Regions from separate parts of the Rossellomorea sp. FS2 genome, predicted to be linked through region 2. Evidence: riboswitches for the same ligand, from Rfam matches in the RefSeq annotation. Region 2 holds a riboswitch; each other region holds the start of a gene.
The links. Region 2 has a riboswitch for S-adenosylmethionine ahead of ACNA6I_RS21450 (5-methyltetrahydropteroyltriglutamate--homocysteine S-methyltransferase). Riboswitches for the same ligand answer to the same signal wherever they lie in the genome.
Positions count from the first base shown of each region.

Region 1: it holds a riboswitch for S-adenosylmethionine, as region 2 does, so the genes downstream of both, ACNA6I_RS12925 (methionine ABC transporter ATP-binding protein) here and ACNA6I_RS21450 (5-methyltetrahydropteroyltriglutamate--homocysteine S-methyltransferase) in region 2, are expected to answer to the same signal.
Region 3: it holds a riboswitch for S-adenosylmethionine, as region 2 does, so the genes downstream of both, ACNA6I_RS18545 (methionine ABC transporter ATP-binding protein) here and ACNA6I_RS21450 (5-methyltetrahydropteroyltriglutamate--homocysteine S-methyltransferase) in region 2, are expected to answer to the same signal.

Region 1 covers NZ_JBLRVS010000004.1:431,195-434,448, forward strand. Annotated here, with positions in the region: gene ACNA6I_RS12920 (iron-hydroxamate ABC transporter substrate-binding protein) at 1-627, opposite strand, end outside; SAM riboswitch class I at 1,111-1,214, shown strand; SAM riboswitch class I at 1,299-1,404, shown strand; gene ACNA6I_RS12925 (methionine ABC transporter ATP-binding protein) at 1,495-2,526, shown strand; gene ACNA6I_RS12930 (methionine ABC transporter permease) at 2,516-3,166, shown strand; gene ACNA6I_RS12935 (MetQ/NlpA family ABC transporter substrate-binding protein) at 3,181-3,254, shown strand, end outside.
Region 2 covers NZ_JBLRVS010000007.1:413,394-416,647, forward strand. Annotated here, with positions in the region: gene ACNA6I_RS21445 (EamA family transporter) at 1-440, opposite strand, end outside; gene ACNA6I_RS21450 (5-methyltetrahydropteroyltriglutamate--homocysteine S-methyltransferase) at 481-1,605, opposite strand; SAM riboswitch class I at 1,679-1,788, opposite strand; gene ACNA6I_RS21455 (6-phospho-beta-glucosidase) at 1,870-3,254, opposite strand, start outside.
Region 3 covers NZ_JBLRVS010000005.1:424,205-427,458, forward strand. Annotated here, with positions in the region: gene ACNA6I_RS18530 (toprim domain-containing protein) at 1-98, shown strand, start outside; gene ACNA6I_RS18535 (thioredoxin family protein) at 101-412, shown strand; gene ACNA6I_RS18540 (hypothetical protein) at 652-1,005, shown strand; SAM riboswitch class I at 1,103-1,209, shown strand; gene ACNA6I_RS18545 (methionine ABC transporter ATP-binding protein) at 1,361-2,371, shown strand; gene ACNA6I_RS18550 (methionine ABC transporter permease) at 2,368-3,036, shown strand; gene ACNA6I_RS18555 (MetQ/NlpA family ABC transporter substrate-binding protein) at 3,052-3,254, shown strand, end outside.

The DNA of each region.
Region 1 (3,254 bases), on a different contig from region 2:
GGCCTGATACAAAATCTCAGAACCACGGGCATAATTGTTTCCGAAGACATAGAGTTCCTTTTGCCCGGTTTCAATGACGGATACCGTGGCGTCGTCGCCGATCTTCTTGCGGATCTCCTCCCCGATCGTCGCGGCACGCTCCTGGAAGTCATCCGCCCATTCCTTCGCTTCTTTCTCCTTATTCAACAGCTTGCCGATCTCGATCTGTTGATCGATGTAATTCAATTTCCCCCATGTGAAAGCGACGGTCGGCGCAATCTCTTTCATCTTATCGAGGTTCTTCGTCTGACTTCCGGCAATGATCAAGTCCGGGTCGAGCTCGATGATCTTCTCGAGCTGATCGTCACCCACCACTTCCACATCTTTCAGCTTGTCGGTGAAGAGCGGGTTCATCTCAGTCCACTCATCGATTCCGACGAGCTTCCCTTCGAGGGAAATCACATTCGGACCATTGGTGAGGGCGACGATCCGCTTCGGCTCTTTCGGCACCTCCACCGGTCCCTGCTCTGATTCATATGTAAATGTCGATGATTCCTCCTCGGACGAATCCGTTTTTGTTTCTCCGCTGCTGCACGCCGCCAAGAGCAGACAGACCATCAATATGGTAAAGAACGGTGCTTTTTTCATGTGGTTCCCCTTTCGTTTCTTGATAATGAGAATCATTTTCAATTATAACTTTACGGGGGAGGAGGCTAGATGTCAATCACTATTTCCCATATTTAACAAAGGCGCTATGGTCTCCCTTCGAAAAGATGAGTGAAATGAAGCGGAGATGGCTCGACTCCTGCGGGAATGGCGGGCAGGTGAGACCCAGCAGGCGCAGCCGATGCGGCTCACCGCACGCCCCGCGGAAAGCGAGCCATCGCAGCGAAATGGAACGGACACTATTATCTTTAACGCCATTTTCGAAAAAAATATATTTTTAAGGAGTTAGAATCATTTTTCCGATAAACCCAATCGAAATAAAGGGTTTTCACGACATAACATATGTATCTAAGGACCTATTTTCACCCCATTTCCACTTCTTCCAGCCAGTCTCATTTCTGCCAGAGGGTGTTGACGCAGGAAAAAGTCCGGCGTAGAATAAGGCTCACGTTAAACAAATTGAACTTCTTATCACGAGAGGTGGAGGGATTTGGCCCTTTGATACCTCGGCAGCGGGCTCACTTGAGCACTGTGCCAACTCCAACAGGCGGATGCCTGAGAGATGAGAAGAGTACGGATCTTTCTTTCCTTATGGATCTCCGGCCTCTTCCTGTCTCAGGAAGGGGCCTTTTGTTTACCCTGAATTTCATAATTTCTTATCCAGAGAAGCTGAGGGACTGGCCCGATGACGCTTCGGCAGCAGACTTTCCACAAAGTACTGTGCCAATTCCAGCAGGCAACATGCCTGGGAGATGAGAAGGGAACCATTGATTCCGTGTGAATCCATGCCCTCTTCTCGAGACCTCGGGAAGAGGGTTTTTATTTTAATCACCAGGAGGCATGACGAACATGATTGAATTCAAAGGAGCCACGAAAGTGTATGACAGCGGCGGAAAGGAAGTCCGCGCCCTCGACGGTATCGACCTCCGGGTTGAGCAGGGGGAAATATGCGGGGTGATCGGATTCAGCGGCGCCGGGAAAAGTACGCTGATCCGCACCGTGAACCGATTGGAGCGATTGAGCTCGGGGAAGGTGATCGTAGATGGCCAGGATCTCATGGCCCTTTCACCGAAAGACGTGCGCGAGGTGAAGCGGAAGATCGGGATGGTGTTCCAGCACTTCAACCTCCTGAACTCCAAGACGGTCTTCGCCAATGTGGCGATGCCCCTCATCCTCGCGAAGCAATCCAAGGCTGAGATCCAAAAGCGGGTGACAGAGCTGCTGAGCTTCGTCGGTCTTGAAGATAAAGCGAACCAGTACCCAGATCAATTATCAGGCGGTCAGAAGCAGCGCGTCGGCATCGCCCGTGCCCTTGCCACGCAGCCGTCGATCCTTCTGTGCGACGAGGCGACATCGGCCCTCGATCCCCAGACGACGGGCTCGATCCTGAAGCTGCTGAAAAAGATCAACCGTGAGTACAACATCACGATCCTCATGATCACCCATGAGATGTCGGTGATCCGGGAAGTGTGCGACCGGGTGGCGGTCATCGAAGGCGGGAAGATCATCGAGTCCGGATCCGTATTCGACGTCTTCTCCTCCCCTCAGACCGAGACGGCGGCAAACTTCGTGAGCTCCGTGCTGAACGATTCCATCCCGGAATCGGTCCTCGAGCTTGTGCAGAAGGAAAACGCACCGGGACGGATCTACAAGATCCGCTTCGTCGGCGCCTCATCAGGTCAGCCGCTTCTGTCCCAGGTGGCGAAGCGCTTCGACCTCGATGTAAACGTGCTGTTCGGAAATATTACGGAGCTGCAGGGCACACCATTCGGTCATCTCATCGTCGAGCTCATCGGCTCCGAGAGCGAAATCAACCGTGCACTGCTTGTCATGAACGGAGAAAACGTCACCGTGAAGGAGGTCGCACCACATGCTAGTTGATTCACAGCAGATCATCGATGCACTCATTGAAACATTGGTCATGACCGGCTTCTCCCTCCTCTTCTCCACCGTGATCGGGCTGCCCCTCGGGGTACTCCTCGTCATCACGAGGAAGGGTCATCTATGGGAGAATGCCTTTATATTCACCATCCTGAACGGGGTCGTGAACATCTTCCGTTCCGTCCCGTTCATCATCCTGATGGTGGCGATCGTCCCTCTCACACGTTTGATTGTGGGAACATCGATCGGAACGGCCGCGGCCGTCGTGCCACTGGTCTTCTATGCAGGACCGTATATTGCACGATTGATTGAGAACTCCCTCCTTGAAGTCGACAAAGGCGTCATCGAGGCGGCGGAATCCATGGGGGCGACATCCACCCAGATCATCTTCCGCTTCCTCGTCCCGGAAGCGCTCAGCTCCCTCGTCCTCAGCCTCACCATCGCCACCGTCGGACTCGTCGGGGCATCGGCCATGGCAGGCGCCATCGGCGGAGGCGGACTCGGGGATCTCGCCATCACCTACGGCTACCAGCGCTTTGACACCTGGGTCATGGTCATCACCGTCGCCATACTCATCGTCCTTGTACAGGGACTGCAATCATCCGGTAATTTCGTATCGAAAAAAATCAGAAGAAGATAGCGAGGAGATACAACATGAAGAAATGGATCATTCTATCACTCATTCTACTAATCGGCGGGTTTGCTGTAGGCTGCAGCTCAAGCGCCAG
Region 2 (3,254 bases):
ATGCCGCGCGGGTCGGCAACGACCGATCCTCTATTCGTGAACAGAAGGATGCAGCCTGCGATGGCCAGGGCGGTGGAGGCCCACCAGGAAGCTTGGGGGACATTCCTTTTTATTCCCCATTCAAGGAGTCCTGCTATGACCGGGGCGCTTCCGATGGCGATCACGGTCCCGATCGCAATCCCCGTCATGCTGACTGCCGAGAAAAAGAAAGGCTGATAGAGTGCCATACAAAGAGCGGCCGCCACGGTTCCTTTCAAGGGCCACCCTCTCCAATGTATTTTTCCCAAGGATAATAGAAGGAGGAACAAGCCTCCTATGGCCAGGCGCACCGCTCCGATGGCAATCGGATGGACGCCTTCAGGAGCCAATGCCTGCACCGTCCCCGTTGTTCCCCACAGCATGGCTGCCAGGAGGATAAACAGAGCATACTGTATCCGCAATGAAACCCTCTCCTAATTGATTACTGGCTGAATGGGAACCTCATTCCCACACCCGATCGGCAATGGCGATCACGTGTTGCAGCTTCTTCCATTGTTCTGCTTCGGTCAGCAGATTTCCTTCTTCGGTTGAAGCGAATCCACATTGGGGACTGAGACAGAGCTGGTTGATGTCCACATAGCGTGCAGCTTCCTGTATCCGTGCCTCGATGTCTTCCGTCGCCTCGAGATCTCCATGCTTGGACGTAACAAGACCGAGGACGATCTGGAGATTCGGATTCTTCACATAGCGTAGCGGTTCGAAGCCTCCGGAACGCTCATCATCGAACTCCAGGAATAGCCCGTCGAGGTCGAGCCCGCCGAAAATGGTTTCGGCAGCCGCTTCATATCCGCCTTCAGCTGCCCATGTCGATTTGAAATTCCCCCTGCAAATATGCATGGTCACGACAAGGTCCTCTGGGCGATCCTTCACAGCCTCATTGATGGTACGGGCGAAGGATTCCCTGAGTTCGTCGGGTTCGCGGCCAAATGCCTTGATCTGCTCATGTCCCTGTTTCGAGAAGAATACCGACCATGCCGTATCGTCGAGCTGCAGATAGCGGCAGCCTGCATCGTAGAAAGCACGGATCGCCTTTTTGTAGGCTTCGGCTACATCCCGATGGAATGCCTCCAAGTCATCTCCGTATACGTCCGTTTCAATTTTCCCCCTGAAGAAAAGCATATTTGGACTCGGAATCGTCATCTTGGCAGTGTGATCGCCTGCAATGCCATGAAGGAATTCATAGTCTTTCAGCATCGGATGATCCGTGAAGTCCACTTTTCCCGTCACTTTGATGCCACGTGCCTTGGTCGTCGTGTTATGGAACTTGATCCCCTGGTCCGATTCATATCCTTCGACGCCATCGAGACCTTCAAGGAAGTCGAAGTGCCACCACGCCCTCCTGAATTCACCATCGGTCACGACTTGGAGGCCGATTTCCTTTTGCTTGTCGACGATGCGGATGATTTCTTCATCCTCGATTCGTCGGAGTTCAGCTGCGGATAGCTCTCCATTCCCTCTCCGTTCGCGTGCTTCCTTGATCCGCTCCGACCTCAGCAGGCTGCCCACCTGATCTGCCCGGAACGGGGCTTTTATTGCTTTCTTACCTTTTGTCTGTACGTGTGTCATCTGAATCCTCTCCCTTTTTTCATATAAAAAGGCCCTTCCCGGTAAAAGGAAGAGCCTTATGATTCTCGTCTCTTCCTCATCTCCGAACGAATCTCGTTCAAGGATTTAGCACCATTCTGTTCAAGTTTGAACAGCGGTTGCCGGGTTTCACAGGGCCAGTCCCTCCACCACTCTTAATAAGGAATATCGCTATTTAATTTTCTCAATATAATAATTATTCAGGATTTAGCTCCTGTTGTCAATGGGATGAGGGAAATTAACCGCTCAACTTTTGACGGTTTCGTTCTCCAATGACGCTCCATTCGTCTCGATCACCTGTCTGTACCAGTCGAAGCTGGCCTTCTTAGAACGGTTGAGGGTGCCATTGCCTTCGTTGTCTTTGTCCACATGGATATAGCCATAACGTTTTTTCATTTCGCCGCTTGAGGCGCTGACGATATCGATCGGTCCCCAGCATGTGTAGCCCAGCAGTTGGACTCCGTCCTTGATTGCTTCGTTCAGCTCGCGGAGATGGGCTGAGAGATAATCGATTCGATAGGCATCGTTGATTTCCCCATCTGCGCCGGGCTCGTCGATGGCTCCGAGGCCGTTTTCCACGACGAATAATGGTTTTTGATAGCGATCATACAATTGATTGGCCGTAATCCGGATCCCTTTTGGATCGATCGTCCATCCCCATTCCGATGTTTTCAAATGAGGATTTTTGACCGAAGGGAACACATTGCCTGCCGTCATCTTCCCGAGGATTTCGGGATCACGGCTGATCGTGCGGCTGGAGTAATAGCTGAATCCGATGTAATCCACCGTATGAGCCTTGAGGATGTCTTCATCTCCTTCTTCCATCTGGAGATCCCACTCCTGCTCCCGGAAGAAGCGCTTCGCATAGCCCGGATACGCTCCACGGGACTGAACGTCGATGAAGAAGTAGGATTCGCGATTACGTTCGATTCCCGCCCAGATATCTTCCGGATTACAGGAGTACGGATACGTGACACCTGCGGCCAGCATGCACCCGATCTGTGCCTCCGGATCGATCTCATGGAGTGCCTTCACGGCAAGGGCACTAGCGACAAGCTGATGATGAGCAGCCTGATAGAGGACCTGATCCCGGTTTTCACCTTCTTTGAACACGATTCCTGCCCCAAGGAAAGGCAGATGGAAAAGCATATTGATTTCATTGAACGTCATCCAATATTTCACGGTTCCTTTAAAACGATTGAAAAGAGTGCGGGCATACGTTTCGTAGAATTCGACGAGATCACGGCCCTTCCAGCTTCCGAACGTTTCAATCAGATGGACAGGTACATCGAAATGGGCGATGGTTACAACGGGTTCGATTCCGTTCGCTCTGAGCTCTGCGAAGAGGTTTTCATAGAATGTCAATCCTTCTTCATTCGGCTCAGCGTCGTTCCCGTTCGGGAAGATCCTTGCCCAAGATACAGACACCCGAAGGCATGTAAAGCCCATCTCGGCAAACAGCTTGATATCTTCTTTGTAGCGATGATAAAAATCAATGGCTTCATGTGACGGGTAGTAAAGGTCATCTTGAAGTTCCAGGTGTGGGATATTCCCTTTCATATAGGAGAATCTCTCTTCACCGCGTGGAAGGAGGTCGACGTTGGTCAACCCCTTCCCGCCTTCGCGGTATC
Region 3 (3,254 bases), on a different contig from region 2:
AGGAAGTGGCGGCTGCCCCGGAATATCACCTCGCTTCCGTCTTGATCGGAGCCAACATTGATGTCCACAAACAATATCTTGGAAAAAGGATGAATTAGCTTTGAAAGAGTTGAACAGCCAGGAAGCGCTGCACACGATACGGGAGAATGAAAGACTGCTTGCGCTCTATCTGTACACCCCCATGTGCGGCACCTGCCAGGTTGCAGGTAGGATGATTGATATTGTAGAGAAACTGCCTCAACCATTCGTTTTTGCAAAGGCAAATCTGAATTACCTGGCAGGATTTGCAACAGAGCATGCGGTCGAAAGCGTTCCTTGCCTCCTGCTATTCAAAGATGGAGTCGAGGTGGAACGGATCTATGCGTTTCAATCTGTACCGTTTTTGTATGAAGCTTTGAATAAGGTAGCATAAAGGGCCGAAAAGGCCTTTTTTTGTTCGAATGGTAATAGAAACTGAAAGATTCTCACGGAAACTACTGCGACTTTTCTACATACCGGGACATATTTCTCGGGAAATGAAGCGAACCCGCCAACTTATTGTCTGTTGGGCCCTTCCTTCGACAGTGCGTCCACAATCTGTCGAGAAAGTACAGGAGGATAAACTATCCAATAGTGGAATTAGTTAAGTATCCGAGATACTGGAGGGGTTGCATGAGAGAGTATTTAGAGAAAGTCGTAGATCAATGCGAGACCAGGTATCACTTACAATTGTTATTTCCAGACACCCCGTTCGTCCTACATTTCCAATGCGGCACTAGCGGCCACAGTCTGTCCATTTCTAATAAGGGCTGCAACGTACTTCCCGATCCTCACCCAGATCCCAACCTGACGATAACGGCTGGAGATGTCCGGCGGTTGATTGCTTTACTTGAAGGGAATGAACGATTGACTTCCCTTGTCGATAAAAAGGAAATCGAAGTCCGTGGAGGTTACCGGCATCTGTTGTTTGCTGAATCGGTGCTTTGGTTGACCCGATTTCACATGGTCGAACCAGTGAGCGTATAATGTGCAAAAAAGAATTGACACCTTGTTTATTCGGTGATAGTATCTGTTTAGTAACAAATTTCTGAGTATTTAGTATGAATAATTGAATAACGTTTATCTCTTATTTAGAGTGGTGGAGGGAAGTGCCCGATGAAACCCGGCAACCGTCAATTAAAATTGAAATGGTGCCAATTCACTCGAAGCGAAGGCTTCGACAGATGAGGGAAAGTCAACTATTGAAATAGTATGCCTTTCTGTTTATCGCAGGGAGGCATTTTTGTTTTTCAAATGAGGTTGGATGTTTTAACAATAATGACGTATTTGGATATAATTCCTAGTAAACAGGTGGTTTTACTGATGACGAGGTGGATACAACATGATTACGATTTCTGATGTAAAAAAAATCTTTCAAACCAAAAATGGTACGGTGTCAGCTGTCGATGGGGTGGATATGACCATCAAGGATGGGGAAATCTTCGGTGTCATCGGGTACAGCGGTGCAGGAAAGAGCACGTTGATCCGGATGCTGAATGGGCTCGAGCTACCCACTGATGGATCTGTGGATGTGAACGGTCAAGTGATATCAAAGGCGAAGGGACGTAAACTCCGTGAAGCCCGGCAGTCCATGGGGATGATCTTTCAACATTTCAATCTCCTTTGGTCCCGTACGGTACTTGAAAACATCCAGTTCCCACTCGAGATAGCCGGAGTGCCAAGAGGAGAACGGATCAGGAAGGCGAATGAACTTCTCCATCTGGTAGGACTTGAAGGCAGGGGGGATGCCTATCCGGCGCAACTCAGTGGAGGTCAGAAGCAGCGCGTCGGGATTGCAAGGGCACTTGCGAATGATCCGAAGGTGCTCCTATGTGATGAAGCTACGTCCGCACTGGATCCCCAAACCACGGACAGCATCCTGGATCTTCTTGTTGATATCAATGAGCGTCTTGGGCTCACCATCGTCCTCATCACCCACGAAATGCACGTCATCCGTAAAATCTGTCACAGGGTGGCGGTCATGGAAGCGGGAAAAGTGGTCGAAGAGGGGGATGTCCTAGAGGTATTCCGTAATCCGCGTCAGGAAGTGACGAAGCGCTTCGTGAAAGAGGTCGCACAGCAGCAGGAGTCGGATGACATCCTCGATCAGTATCCGGATGGGAAAGTGTTGAAGCTTACATTCGTTGGAAGCGGTACGGATCAGCCTCTCATCACCTCACTGATCCGAAGGTTCGATCTTGAGGTGAACATCCTTCAGGGCCAGATTTCGCAAACTCAAAAAGGAGCATTCGGCACGCTGTTCATCCATCTGAAGGGTGAACGTGAAATCCTCGATCAGGCGGTCGCCTTCGCTGAAGAACAATCGGTGAAAGTGGAGGTGATGGAGCGATGATCGAGAAAATCTTTCCGAACGTCGATTGGGAAAAGATGTGGGAAGCCACTCTTGAGACCCTGTATATGACTGGTATGTCGGTGATCGTAACATTTGTCCTCGGGCTCGCACTAGGGATTTTATTGTTCCTCACATCAAAAGGGAACATCTGGGAAAATAAGGTGGCCTATTCCATCACCAACGCTGTGGTCAATGTCTTCCGGTCGATCCCCTTCATCATCCTGATCGTCCTGTTGATCCCCTTCACCAAAGTGTTGATTGGTACGATCCGAGGGGCGAACGCAGCGTTGCCTGCTTTGATCATCGGGGCTGCCCCGTTCTATGCCCGCATGGTCGAGATCGCCCTGCGCGAAGTCAATAAGGGGGTCATCGAGGCGGCAAAAGCGATGGGAGCAAAAACGAGCACCATCATCATGAAGGTCCTTCTTCCTGAATCCATGCCTGCCCTCATCTCCGGAATCACAGTGACGGCCATCGCATTAGTCGGTTACACCGCAATGGCGGGCGTCATCGGTGCAGGGGGACTGGGAAACCTTGCTTTCCTGGACGGATTCCAGCGCAGCAGGACCGATGTCACCCTGGCGGCGACCATCTTGATCCTGGTTCTTGTATTCATCATTCAGCTTGTCGGTGATTATTTCACCAATAAAATAGATAAACGATAAAAGGAGAGAAATCAGATGAAAAAATGGTTAGTGGGCACGATTGCAGCAGCAAGTATTGTAGGATTGGCAGCATGCGGAACCAGCGGGAGCAACGGTAGCTCAGGCGATTCAAAGGAACTCGTGGTCGGAGCATCTAACGTCCCTCATGCTGAGATTCTGGAAGAAGCAAAACCGATCCTTGAAAAAGAAGGGATCGACCTGAAGATCGAGACGTATCA